Regions from separate parts of the Bacillus pretiosus genome, predicted to be linked through region 2. Evidence: a T-box and tRNA genes for the amino acid it is inferred to sense, from the RefSeq annotation. Region 2 holds a T-box; the other regions hold tRNA genes.
What was found. The T-box of region 2 lies ahead of lysS (lysine--tRNA ligase). A T-box ahead of a tRNA ligase gene usually reads a tRNA of that ligase, here a tRNA-Lys.
Positions count from the first base shown of each region.

Region 1: it encodes a tRNA-Lys, which carries the amino acid that the T-box ahead of lysS (lysine--tRNA ligase) is inferred to sense. The anticodon was not compared.
Region 3: it encodes a tRNA-Lys, which carries the amino acid that the T-box ahead of lysS (lysine--tRNA ligase) is inferred to sense. The anticodon was not compared.

Region 1 covers NZ_CM129593.1:751,545-754,780, forward strand. The annotation lists rRNA gene ACU8YW_RS03750 (23S ribosomal RNA) at 1-920, shown strand, start outside; rRNA gene rrf (5S ribosomal RNA) at 1,022-1,137, shown strand; tRNA gene ACU8YW_RS03760 (tRNA-Val) at 1,143-1,218, shown strand; tRNA gene ACU8YW_RS03765 (tRNA-Tyr) at 1,227-1,310, shown strand; tRNA gene ACU8YW_RS03770 (tRNA-Gln) at 1,322-1,396, shown strand; tRNA gene ACU8YW_RS03775 (tRNA-Lys) at 1,401-1,476, shown strand; tRNA gene ACU8YW_RS03780 (tRNA-Leu) at 1,491-1,571, shown strand; tRNA gene ACU8YW_RS03785 (tRNA-Gly) at 1,601-1,675, shown strand; tRNA gene ACU8YW_RS03790 (tRNA-Leu) at 1,692-1,780, shown strand; tRNA gene ACU8YW_RS03795 (tRNA-Arg) at 1,784-1,857, shown strand; tRNA gene ACU8YW_RS03800 (tRNA-Pro) at 1,868-1,941, shown strand; tRNA gene ACU8YW_RS03805 (tRNA-Ala) at 1,957-2,029, shown strand; tRNA gene ACU8YW_RS03810 (tRNA-Ser) at 2,050-2,142, shown strand; tRNA gene ACU8YW_RS03815 (tRNA-Ser) at 2,201-2,293, shown strand; tRNA gene ACU8YW_RS03820 (tRNA-Met) at 2,318-2,394, shown strand; tRNA gene ACU8YW_RS03825 (tRNA-Asp) at 2,398-2,473, shown strand; tRNA gene ACU8YW_RS03830 (tRNA-Phe) at 2,482-2,557, shown strand; tRNA gene ACU8YW_RS03835 (tRNA-Thr) at 2,567-2,639, shown strand; tRNA gene ACU8YW_RS03840 (tRNA-Trp) at 2,646-2,716, shown strand; tRNA gene ACU8YW_RS03845 (tRNA-Ile) at 2,728-2,804, shown strand; tRNA gene ACU8YW_RS03850 (tRNA-Asn) at 2,813-2,887, shown strand; tRNA gene ACU8YW_RS03855 (tRNA-Glu) at 2,889-2,960, shown strand; gene ACU8YW_RS03860 (CBS domain-containing protein) at 3,092-3,236, shown strand, end outside.
Region 2 covers NZ_CM129593.1:2,463,483-2,466,718, reverse strand. The annotation lists gene lysS (lysine--tRNA ligase) at 1-1,282, opposite strand, end outside; T-box leader at 1,366-1,622, opposite strand; gene ACU8YW_RS12530 (DUF2197 domain-containing protein) at 1,689-1,859, opposite strand; gene ACU8YW_RS12525 (class I SAM-dependent methyltransferase) at 2,091-2,792, shown strand; gene ACU8YW_RS12520 (UDP-N-acetylmuramoyl-L-alanyl-D-glutamate--2,6-diaminopimelate ligase) at 2,947-3,236, opposite strand, start outside.
Region 3 covers NZ_CM129593.1:4,702,297-4,705,532, reverse strand. The annotation lists rRNA gene rrf (5S ribosomal RNA) at 1-23, shown strand, start outside; tRNA gene ACU8YW_RS24405 (tRNA-Val) at 28-103, shown strand; tRNA gene ACU8YW_RS24400 (tRNA-Thr) at 108-183, shown strand; tRNA gene ACU8YW_RS24395 (tRNA-His) at 194-269, shown strand; tRNA gene ACU8YW_RS24390 (tRNA-Leu) at 293-373, shown strand; tRNA gene ACU8YW_RS24385 (tRNA-Gly) at 403-477, shown strand; tRNA gene ACU8YW_RS24380 (tRNA-Leu) at 494-582, shown strand; tRNA gene ACU8YW_RS24375 (tRNA-Arg) at 586-659, shown strand; tRNA gene ACU8YW_RS24370 (tRNA-Pro) at 670-743, shown strand; tRNA gene ACU8YW_RS24365 (tRNA-Ala) at 758-830, shown strand; tRNA gene ACU8YW_RS24360 (tRNA-Met) at 851-927, shown strand; tRNA gene ACU8YW_RS24355 (tRNA-Ile) at 932-1,008, shown strand; tRNA gene ACU8YW_RS24350 (tRNA-Ser) at 1,026-1,118, shown strand; tRNA gene ACU8YW_RS24345 (tRNA-Met) at 1,146-1,222, shown strand; tRNA gene ACU8YW_RS24340 (tRNA-Asp) at 1,226-1,301, shown strand; tRNA gene ACU8YW_RS24335 (tRNA-Phe) at 1,316-1,391, shown strand; tRNA gene ACU8YW_RS24330 (tRNA-Thr) at 1,406-1,481, shown strand; tRNA gene ACU8YW_RS24325 (tRNA-Lys) at 1,492-1,567, shown strand; tRNA gene ACU8YW_RS24320 (tRNA-Gly) at 1,581-1,651, shown strand; tRNA gene ACU8YW_RS24315 (tRNA-Ile) at 1,662-1,738, shown strand; tRNA gene ACU8YW_RS24310 (tRNA-Asn) at 1,746-1,820, shown strand; tRNA gene ACU8YW_RS24305 (tRNA-Ser) at 1,827-1,917, shown strand; tRNA gene ACU8YW_RS24300 (tRNA-Glu) at 1,923-1,994, shown strand; gene ACU8YW_RS24295 (sigma-70 family RNA polymerase sigma factor) at 2,269-2,736, shown strand; gene ACU8YW_RS24290 (DUF4179 domain-containing protein) at 2,729-3,236, shown strand, end outside.

The DNA of each region.
Region 1 (3,236 bases), 1.7 Mb from region 2:
GATTTGGGCACTGTCTCAACCAGAGACTCGGTGAAATTATAGTACCTGTGAAGATGCAGGTTACCCGCGACAGGACGGAAAGACCCCGTGGAGCTTTACTGTAGCCTGATATTGAATTTTGGTACAGTTTGTACAGGATAGGCGGGAGCCATTGAAACCGGAGCGCTAGCTTCGGTGGAGGCGCTGGTGGGATACCGCCCTGACTGTATTGAAATTCTAACCTACGGGTCTTATCGACCCGGGAGACAGTGTCAGGTGGGCAGTTTGACTGGGGCGGTCGCCTCCTAAAGTGTAACGGAGGCGCCCAAAGGTTCCCTCAGAATGGTTGGAAATCATTCGTAGAGTGCAAAGGCATAAGGGAGCTTGACTGCGAGACCTACAAGTCGAGCAGGGACGAAAGTCGGGCTTAGTGATCCGGTGGTTCCGCATGGAAGGGCCATCGCTCAACGGATAAAAGCTACCCCGGGGATAACAGGCTTATCTCCCCCAAGAGTCCACATCGACGGGGAGGTTTGGCACCTCGATGTCGGCTCATCGCATCCTGGGGCTGTAGTCGGTCCCAAGGGTTGGGCTGTTCGCCCATTAAAGCGGTACGCGAGCTGGGTTCAGAACGTCGTGAGACAGTTCGGTCCCTATCCGTCGTGGGCGTAGGAAATTTGAGAGGAGCTGTCCTTAGTACGAGAGGACCGGGATGGACGCACCGCTGGTGTACCAGTTGTTCTGCCAAGGGCATAGCTGGGTAGCTATGTGCGGAAGGGATAAGTGCTGAAAGCATCTAAGCATGAAGCCCCCCTCAAGATGAGATTTCCCATAGCGTAAGCTAGTAAGATCCCTGAAAGATGATCAGGTTGATAGGTTCGAGGTGGAAGCATGGTGACATGTGGAGCTGACGAATACTAATAGATCGAGGACTTAACCATATAATATGAAGCGATGTTATCTAGTTTTGAAAGAATATAAAAAACTTGTTGACTTTAAAAGTTAAATAAGTTAAAATGATTCTTGTCTTAAATGAATATAGTCTGGTAATGATGGCAGAGAGGTCACACCCGTTCCCATACCGAACACGGAAGTTAAGCTCTCTAGCGCCGATGGTAGTTGGGACCTTGTCCCTGTGAGAGTAGGACGTTGCCAGGCAAAATGGAGGATTAGCTCAGCTGGGAGAGCACCTGCCTTACAAGCAGGGGGTCGGCGGTTCGATCCCGTCATCCTCCACCATATATGTCGGAGGGGTAGCGAAGTGGCTAAACGCGGCGGACTGTAAATCCGCTCCTTCGGGTTCGGCAGTTCGAATCTGCCCCCCTCCACCATTCTTAATTAATGGGCTATAGCCAAGCGGTAAGGCAACGGACTTTGACTCCGTCATGCGCTGGTTCGAATCCAGCTAGCCCAGCCATTAAGAGCCATTAGCTCAGTTGGTAGAGCATCTGACTTTTAATCAGAGGGTCGAAGGTTCGAATCCTTCATGGCTCACCATTTTAAATAAATATGCGGGTGTGGCGGAATTGGCAGACGCACTAGACTTAGGATCTAGCGCCTTTGGCGTGGGGGTTCGACTCCCTTCACCCGCACTTTTAATAAAATAACTCAAACATGTCTTGCGGAAGTAGTTCAGTGGTAGAATACAACCTTGCCAAGGTTGGGGTCGCGGGTTCGAATCCCGTCTTCCGCTCCAATTTTCAATATGACATGCCGGGGTGGCGGAACAGGCAGACGCACAGGACTTAAAATCCTGCGGTGGGTGACCACCGTGCGGGTTCGACCCCCGCCCTCGGCACCATATGCGCCCGTAGCTCAATTGGATAGAGCGTTTGACTACGGATCAAGAGGTTAGGGGTTCGACTCCTCTCGGGCGCGCTTTTATTAACGGGAAGTGGCTCAGCTTGGTAGAGCACCTGGTTTGGGACCAGGGGGTCGCAGGTTCAAATCCTGTCTTCCCGATATTCCCAAAAACATGGGGCCTTAGCTCAGCTGGGAGAGCGCCTGCCTTGCACGCAGGAGGTCAGCGGTTCGATCCCGCTAGGCTCCACTTTATTTATTATATGTCTCGGAGGTATACCCAAGTTCGGCTGAAGGGATCGGTCTTGAAAACCGACAGGCGGTGAGAATCGCGCGGGGGTTCGAATCCCTCTACCTCCTCCATTTTCTTTTTAAATGGTTTAGATACATATAATAATAAAATTTTTATTTTTTCCTTCATGGAGGTATACCCAAGTTCGGCTGAAGGGATCGGTCTTGAAAACCGACAGGCGGCGAGAGTCGCGCGGGGGTTCGAATCCCTCTACCTCCTCCATTTTTTAAAAAAACATTATATTGTCGCGGGGTGGAGCAGCACGGTAGCTCGTCGGGCTCATAACCCGAAGGTCGCAGGTTCAAATCCTGTCCCCGCAACCAAATGGTCCCGTGGTGTAGTGGTTAACATGCCTGCCTGTCACGCAGGAGATCGCCGGTTCGACCCCGGTCGGGACCGCCATTTATGTTGGCTCGGTAGCTCAGTCGGTAGAGCAGAGGACTGAAAATCCTCGTGTCGGCGGTTCGATTCCGTCCCGAGCCACCATTTTTTTATGCCGACTTAGCTCAATTGGTAGAGCAACTGACTTGTAATCAGTAGGTTGGGGGTTCAAGTCCTCTAGTCGGCATCCTTTAGGGGCATAGTTTAAAGGTAGAACTGAGGTCTCCAAAACCTCCAGTGTGGGTTCGATTCCTACTGCCCCTGTAAAAGTGTATGGGCCTATAGCTCAGCTGGTTAGAGCGCACGCCTGATAAGCGTGAGGTCGATGGTTCGAGTCCATTTAGGCCCACCATATATTATTCCGCAGTAGCTCAGTGGTAGAGCTATCGGCTGTTAACCGATCGGTCGTAGGTTCGAGTCCTACCTGCGGAGCCATGGCCCGTTGGTCAAGTGGTTAAGACACCGCCCTTTCACGGCGGTAACACGGGTTCGAATCCCGTACGGGTCATAAAAAAAAGAGTCAGCAATATGCTGACTCTTTTTTTATTTTGTGGAATCCTCCTTTATCAACTGATTTTCCTGAAATAAATAAAGGGATTTAGGAAAAGCTATGGTATGTATAAAAAGGAGGAGACAAAAATGACACGAGTGAGAGACTTTATGAGTACTGATGTTGTACATTGTACACCGCTAGACAATGTATATGAGGCTGCTGTAAAGATGAAAGAAGAATCGATTGGATTGATTCCGGTTGTTGAAAATGAGCAAGTTGTTGGTCTTGTTA
Region 2 (3,236 bases):
TTCTCTCTTGATTTACAGCAATTAATTTTTCAGTTTGAAAGTTTCTAACCCAATACTCTGCACGTTTGCTTATCGCTATCATATCCTCTAATGCATAATTCCTATCTATTTTTTCTAATATACCTTGTAAAATAGATGAATCAAAATTTAATAGCGGTAACGTTCCTGCTACTTGATTAAATTTCGGATATTCTTTAATTCTGCTATCAACTCTAGAAAGTTTAATTGCATCAAATAAATCTTCATTTTTGAGCGTTTTATTCTCATAACTTTCTTTCAATCGTTCATATTCTGTATAATTGCGAATCACATCTTCATCAAGACCGATATGAAAAGCTGCGTTTGGTCTATATTTAGCAAACATAAAAAGAATCACTTCTGGTAAATATACTTTTAACAAATCATTAGGTGTAATACTATTCCCTGAAGAACTTGACATTTTTTCATGATTCCCTTTAATTCTAATGAAATCATAAGCAACATAATGAGGAGCTTCACGATTAAATATTTTCATTGCAATTTCCTTTGATACATTATAACTACCCGTTTCCGAAGAATGATCTCTTCCGCCCGGTTCAAAAATAACATCCTCTATCATCCATCTCATCGGCCAATCGATTTTCCAATTCAGTTTCATTTTATTTGTATTTAATACCGATAATTCAGTTTGATTTCCGCATTCACATTTATATCGTACTGTTTTTAATACTTCATCAAAATGTGTAATCGTTGTTGCATCTTTCCCGCATTTCTCACAATATAATGTGACTGGATAAAAGCTCTCTCGCTCTTCTTCACTACACTCTCCTATTTTAAAACTCATTAAAATATCATATATTTCTTTTCTTTTATATAAAGCCTCTAATATGTTTTTGTTATATCTTCCACTTCTATATTCAGCATGTTGATATATGAATTCCACTTCAACCCCAAATACTTGAAGCGATTTCTCAAACTCTTTTTCAAAATGCTCTGCATAGGAGTTATGACAGCCATATGGATCTGGAATATCACAGTATGGCATACCAATATATTTTGCAAAAGATGGATCAATATTTTTAGGAACTTTTCTAAACCTATCATAATCATCCCATGAAAATATAAAACGAGTCTTTTTCCCTAAATCTTGAAGTGCTCTTACAACGAAATAAGTCGTTATTATTTCGCGAAAGTTCCCGATATGAATAGAACCAGATGGACTTATTCCAGATGCGCAAACAAAAGTTTCTTTATTTGGATGTTTTCTTATTAATTCATGTGCTACTTCATACGCCCAATACATATATTACTCACCTCAATTGATTTTTTATTTTCACACTTTCAGTTTTATGCAATAAAAAAACTCCCACCCCCAAGATTATTCATCTTGAGGACGAGAGTTATTAGCTTCGCGGTACCACCTCAGTTTGTTAATATGTCGCCATATTAACCTCTTCAGGTACGGCAAAATATGCGTATACCCTATCTCTATAACGGGAGAATCCGTCGCACCATCCCTAAACAAATTAGTTCCTTGCGCAGCTCCAAGCCTTTTTTCGTCAAGCTGTATACCGCTCTTTCTCAGCTACCAGAGCTCTCTGTACGTATTCTTTCTTAACTACTCTTCTCTTCCATGCCATTTTAAATATTAGTTTTTTCATATGATAATTTATAACACCTTTATTGTCAAACTTTTTCGAATAAAAACTCTATCTAAATAAATGCTTTATCGCTTCTAATTGAATTTTGTGGCTACACTCATCGCAACAATATGTTCCTTTCGGTTTCTCTTTAAATCGGTTATATTTTTCACTACCTTCGTAAACACGAAATACATTTTTGCAAGAAAAGCAAACAATTTCATAAAACATCATATGCATTTTCCTCTCCATGTTTATACATTTTTTTAATCACTTAAGAAAATCAGTTTTCTATAGTACAAATCTTAATATCCTCTGACTAAAAGGTTTACCTTCATTCTTATCGAATTATATAAATATCTTATAAGTTGAGGTGAACATCTTGATCAGTAATATAGAATTGGTTTTAGATGCTAAAGCAAGTTTAGCTGAAGGACCATGTTGGAATGAAAATATTGGAGCTGAAACTATATGAACCGTATCGATTACATAAGAAACGAAGAAAGGAAATATCATGACCTTTGCTATGAACAATACAAACTATTTGAAACTGGTTCTTGGCTTTATAAACCGGTTAAAACAGTTCTGGACTTGATGGATTACTTTGAAGGACAAACTAACTTACAAGTACTTGACCTCGGCTCTGGCGTTGGTAGAAATAGTATTCCAATTGCACAAAAAATAAAAAATGCTAGCGGCACTGTTACATGTGTGGACTTACTTGATTCCGCTTTAACAAAATTACAAACTTACAGCAAAGAACATGATGTATTTGAAGTCATAAAAACAGAACAAGCAGCTATTGAAAACTACTATATTGCCCCTAACACTTATAATTATATCGTTGCAGTATCAAGTTTAGAGCATGTTCAATCAGAAGAAGATTTTAAAAAAGTGCTCCATTCTATGAAAAAAGGTACAAAGATTGGTGGTATCAATTGTTTCATTATTAACTCGAACATACAAGAAATTGACTTACATACGAATGAAGAATTAGTTGCTTTAATTGAAATTAATCTTCCCACTGAAGATATGCTACATCTATTAAAAAGCATTTATAAAGAATGGCAAGAAATAGAAATTGAAATAAAAGAATTAGCTTATAATATAGTCCGAAACGAAAGACACATTCAATTAAAAACAAATGCTATAACATTTGTTTTTCAGAAATAAAACTATAAAAGGTAAGGTTTTTTCCTCATATATTCATAGAAACACCCTTACCTTTCAATTGTAAATCCTTGGAAAATTGCTTCGTTATTAGTTTTAACTTCATTTAAAACATTATTTTTATTAGAAATACTATTTAGCTATTAATTGAATTCATTCATTTATTAATAATTGCTTGTCGAGCTTTTTCTTTATCATCAAAATGAATAGTTGAATCTTTTAAAATTTGATACGTTTCATGCCCCTTCCCTGCAATCAAAACAATATCATTAGTAGATGCCATGTGTATTGCATGATTTATAGCTAGTTCACGATCTACTTCTATTTTATAATTCAAATTATTATTCTGTGAAAATCCTTTTTCAATATCTTTAATTATTGCCTTCGGGTCTTCCGAACGTGGATTGTCAGAAGTAATAAAAACAAAATCGCTATAACTTCCAGCAA
Region 3 (3,236 bases), 2.2 Mb from region 2:
GTGAGAGTAGGACGTTGCCAGGCAAATGGAGGATTAGCTCAGCTGGGAGAGCACCTGCCTTACAAGCAGGGGGTCGGCGGTTCGATCCCGTCATCCTCCACCATTTAGCCGACTTAGCTCAATTGGTAGAGCAACTGACTTGTAATCAGTAGGTTGGGGGTTCAAGTCCTCTAGTCGGCACCAGAAAATCATGGCGGTTGTGGCGAAGTGGTTAACGCACCGGATTGTGGCTCCGGCATTCGTGGGTTCGATTCCCATCAGTCGCCCCATTTTTTCTTTGAATAATTAATATGCGGGTGTGGCGGAATTGGCAGACGCACTAGACTTAGGATCTAGCGCCTTTGGCGTGGGGGTTCGACTCCCTTCACCCGCACTTTTAATAAAATAACTCATACATGTCTTGCGGAAGTAGTTCAGTGGTAGAATACAACCTTGCCAAGGTTGGGGTCGCGGGTTCGAATCCCGTCTTCCGCTCCAATTTTCAATATGACATGCCGGGGTGGCGGAACAGGCAGACGCACAGGACTTAAAATCCTGCGGTGGGTGACCACCGTGCGGGTTCGACCCCCGCCCTCGGCACCATATGCGCCCGTAGCTCAATTGGATAGAGCGTTTGACTACGGATCAAGAGGTTAGGGGTTCGACTCCTCTCGGGCGCGCTTTTATTAACGGGAAGTGGCTCAGCTTGGTAGAGCACCTGGTTTGGGACCAGGGGGTCGCAGGTTCAAATCCTGTCTTCCCGATTTTCCAAAAACACGGGGCCTTAGCTCAGCTGGGAGAGCGCCTGCCTTGCACGCAGGAGGTCAGCGGTTCGATCCCGCTAGGCTCCACTTATTTTAATATATTTTATGGCGGTGTAGCTCAGCTGGCTAGAGCGTACGGTTCATACCCGTGAGGTCGGGGGTTCGATCCCCTCCGCCGCTACCATAAAGGACCTTTAGCTCAGCTGGTTAGAGCAGACGGCTCATAACCGTCCGGTCGTAGGTTCGAGTCCTACAAGGTCCACCACTAAAGCTTTATATCTCGGAGGTATACCCAAGTTCGGCTGAAGGGATCGGTCTTGAAAACCGACAGGCGGCGAGAGTCGCGCGGGGGTTCGAATCCCTCTACCTCCTCCATTTTTTCTAAATTAAATATTTTATCATCGCGGGGTGGAGCAGCACGGTAGCTCGTCGGGCTCATAACCCGAAGGTCGCAGGTTCAAATCCTGTCCCCGCAACCAAATGGTCCCGTGGTGTAGTGGTTAACATGCCTGCCTGTCACGCAGGAGATCGCCGGTTCGACCCCGGTCGGGACCGCCATTTTTTTACATAAAGGCTCGGTAGCTCAGTCGGTAGAGCAGAGGACTGAAAATCCTCGTGTCGGCGGTTCGATTCCGTCCCGAGCCACCATTTTGAAGTCGCAAGCCGACTTAGCTCAACTGGTAGAGCAACTGACTTGTAATCAGTAGGTTGGGGGTTCAAGTCCTCTAGTCGGCACCACTTTCAAAATGAGCCATTAGCTCAGTTGGTAGAGCATCTGACTTTTAATCAGAGGGTCGAAGGTTCGAATCCTTCATGGCTCACCATTTACAATTTAATGCGGGTGTAGTTTAGTGGTAAAACAAGAGCCTTCCAAGCTCTGGTCGAGAGTTCGATTCTCTTCACCCGCTTTTCAATTATGGGCCTATAGCTCAGCTGGTTAGAGCGCACGCCTGATAAGCGTGAGGTCGATGGTTCGAGTCCATTTAGGCCCACCATAATTATTCCGCAGTAGCTCAGTGGTAGAGCTATCGGCTGTTAACCGATCGGTCGTAGGTTCGAGTCCTACCTGCGGAGCCATATTATAGAGAAGTACCCAAGTGGCTCAAGGGGCTCCCCTGCTAAGGGAGTAGATCGCGAACGCGGTGCGAGGGTTCGAATCCCTTCTTCTCTGCCAGAATTGGCCCGTTGGTCAAGTGGTTAAGACACCGCCCTTTCACGGCGGTAACACGGGTTCGAATCCCGTACGGGTCATACTAAAAGAGATAGCATAATCTGCTATCTCTTTTTTGTTGTGTAAAAGCGGACTTTGGATAGTCTGCTTTTTTTTATGGGTTTTTTGTGTCTTTAATGCTTGATAGTAATTATTGCAATAAGTTGTAGGAGATTTATATATATGCATTTATTTTTGCAACCTTTTTATTCTCTCATTCGACTATATTAGTAAAGGGAGGAAGAAATAAAAATGGACATAGCCTATCTAGTAAACTAAGCAACAAGAGGAAATGATCAAGCATTTGAACAACTTATTACTTTTGTTCGCCCAAAGCTATATCGAACAGCCTATTCTTATGTAAGAAATGAACAAGATGCACTGGATATATACCAAGAAACAATTTATGAAGCATATCTTTCATTGAGAAAATTAAAAAAGCCGGAGAAATTTCAAAGTTGGATTACTAAAATTCTTGTTTTTAAATCCATTGATTTTGTAAGAAAGTCCTCTAGACAATTTGTTGTGAATGATGAAATGTTATCTAATTTATGTACAGAAGAGAGCATGAATAAATTAGAGCAATCGCTGGATTTAACCGAGGCATTTAATTTCTTAGATCCTACTTACAAAACCATTATTTTATTAAGGTATTATCACGATTTATCTATTAAGGAAATTGCTGAGGTTCTTAATTCTCCAGAAGGAACGGTAAAATCTCAATTACATCGAGCAAAGCAAGCCTTACGCCCCATTTTAAAGGAGGGATATAGTTATGAATAAAGAAGAAATTAATCACCATATCAATGATATTCCTATACCAGAAGATCGGTTAATTCAAAGAGAAAAAACAGCCATGCTTCAAGCTAAGAAAAATCAGTACCGTAGAAAAAAAACAATTAAGTATTCTAGTCTTATTGCTTGTGGAATATGTGTTTCTCTCTTAGGTTTTGGATTCATTTCTCCTACCATGGCAAAGACATTATCGGGTGTTCCAGTTATAGGCTCCATTTATGCACAATTTAATGATATTGCTTCTGATAAAATTGAAAAGGATGAGCTTGCCACATCAATTGAGAGACGAGATAGTCATAGTGGTTTAACGATGAATGTGAAAGAAGCTGTTTACGATGGTGGACGTTTAGTGGTCACGGTGGAATACAAAGGAGAGAATCCTATTTCCAAAAGTAATGAAGAGAAAGCTGGATTTAGTTATATAACCATTAATGGGAAAGAAGTCAGAGCTGCAATTGGTTCTACTTCACAGAAGTCAAAAGGACAAA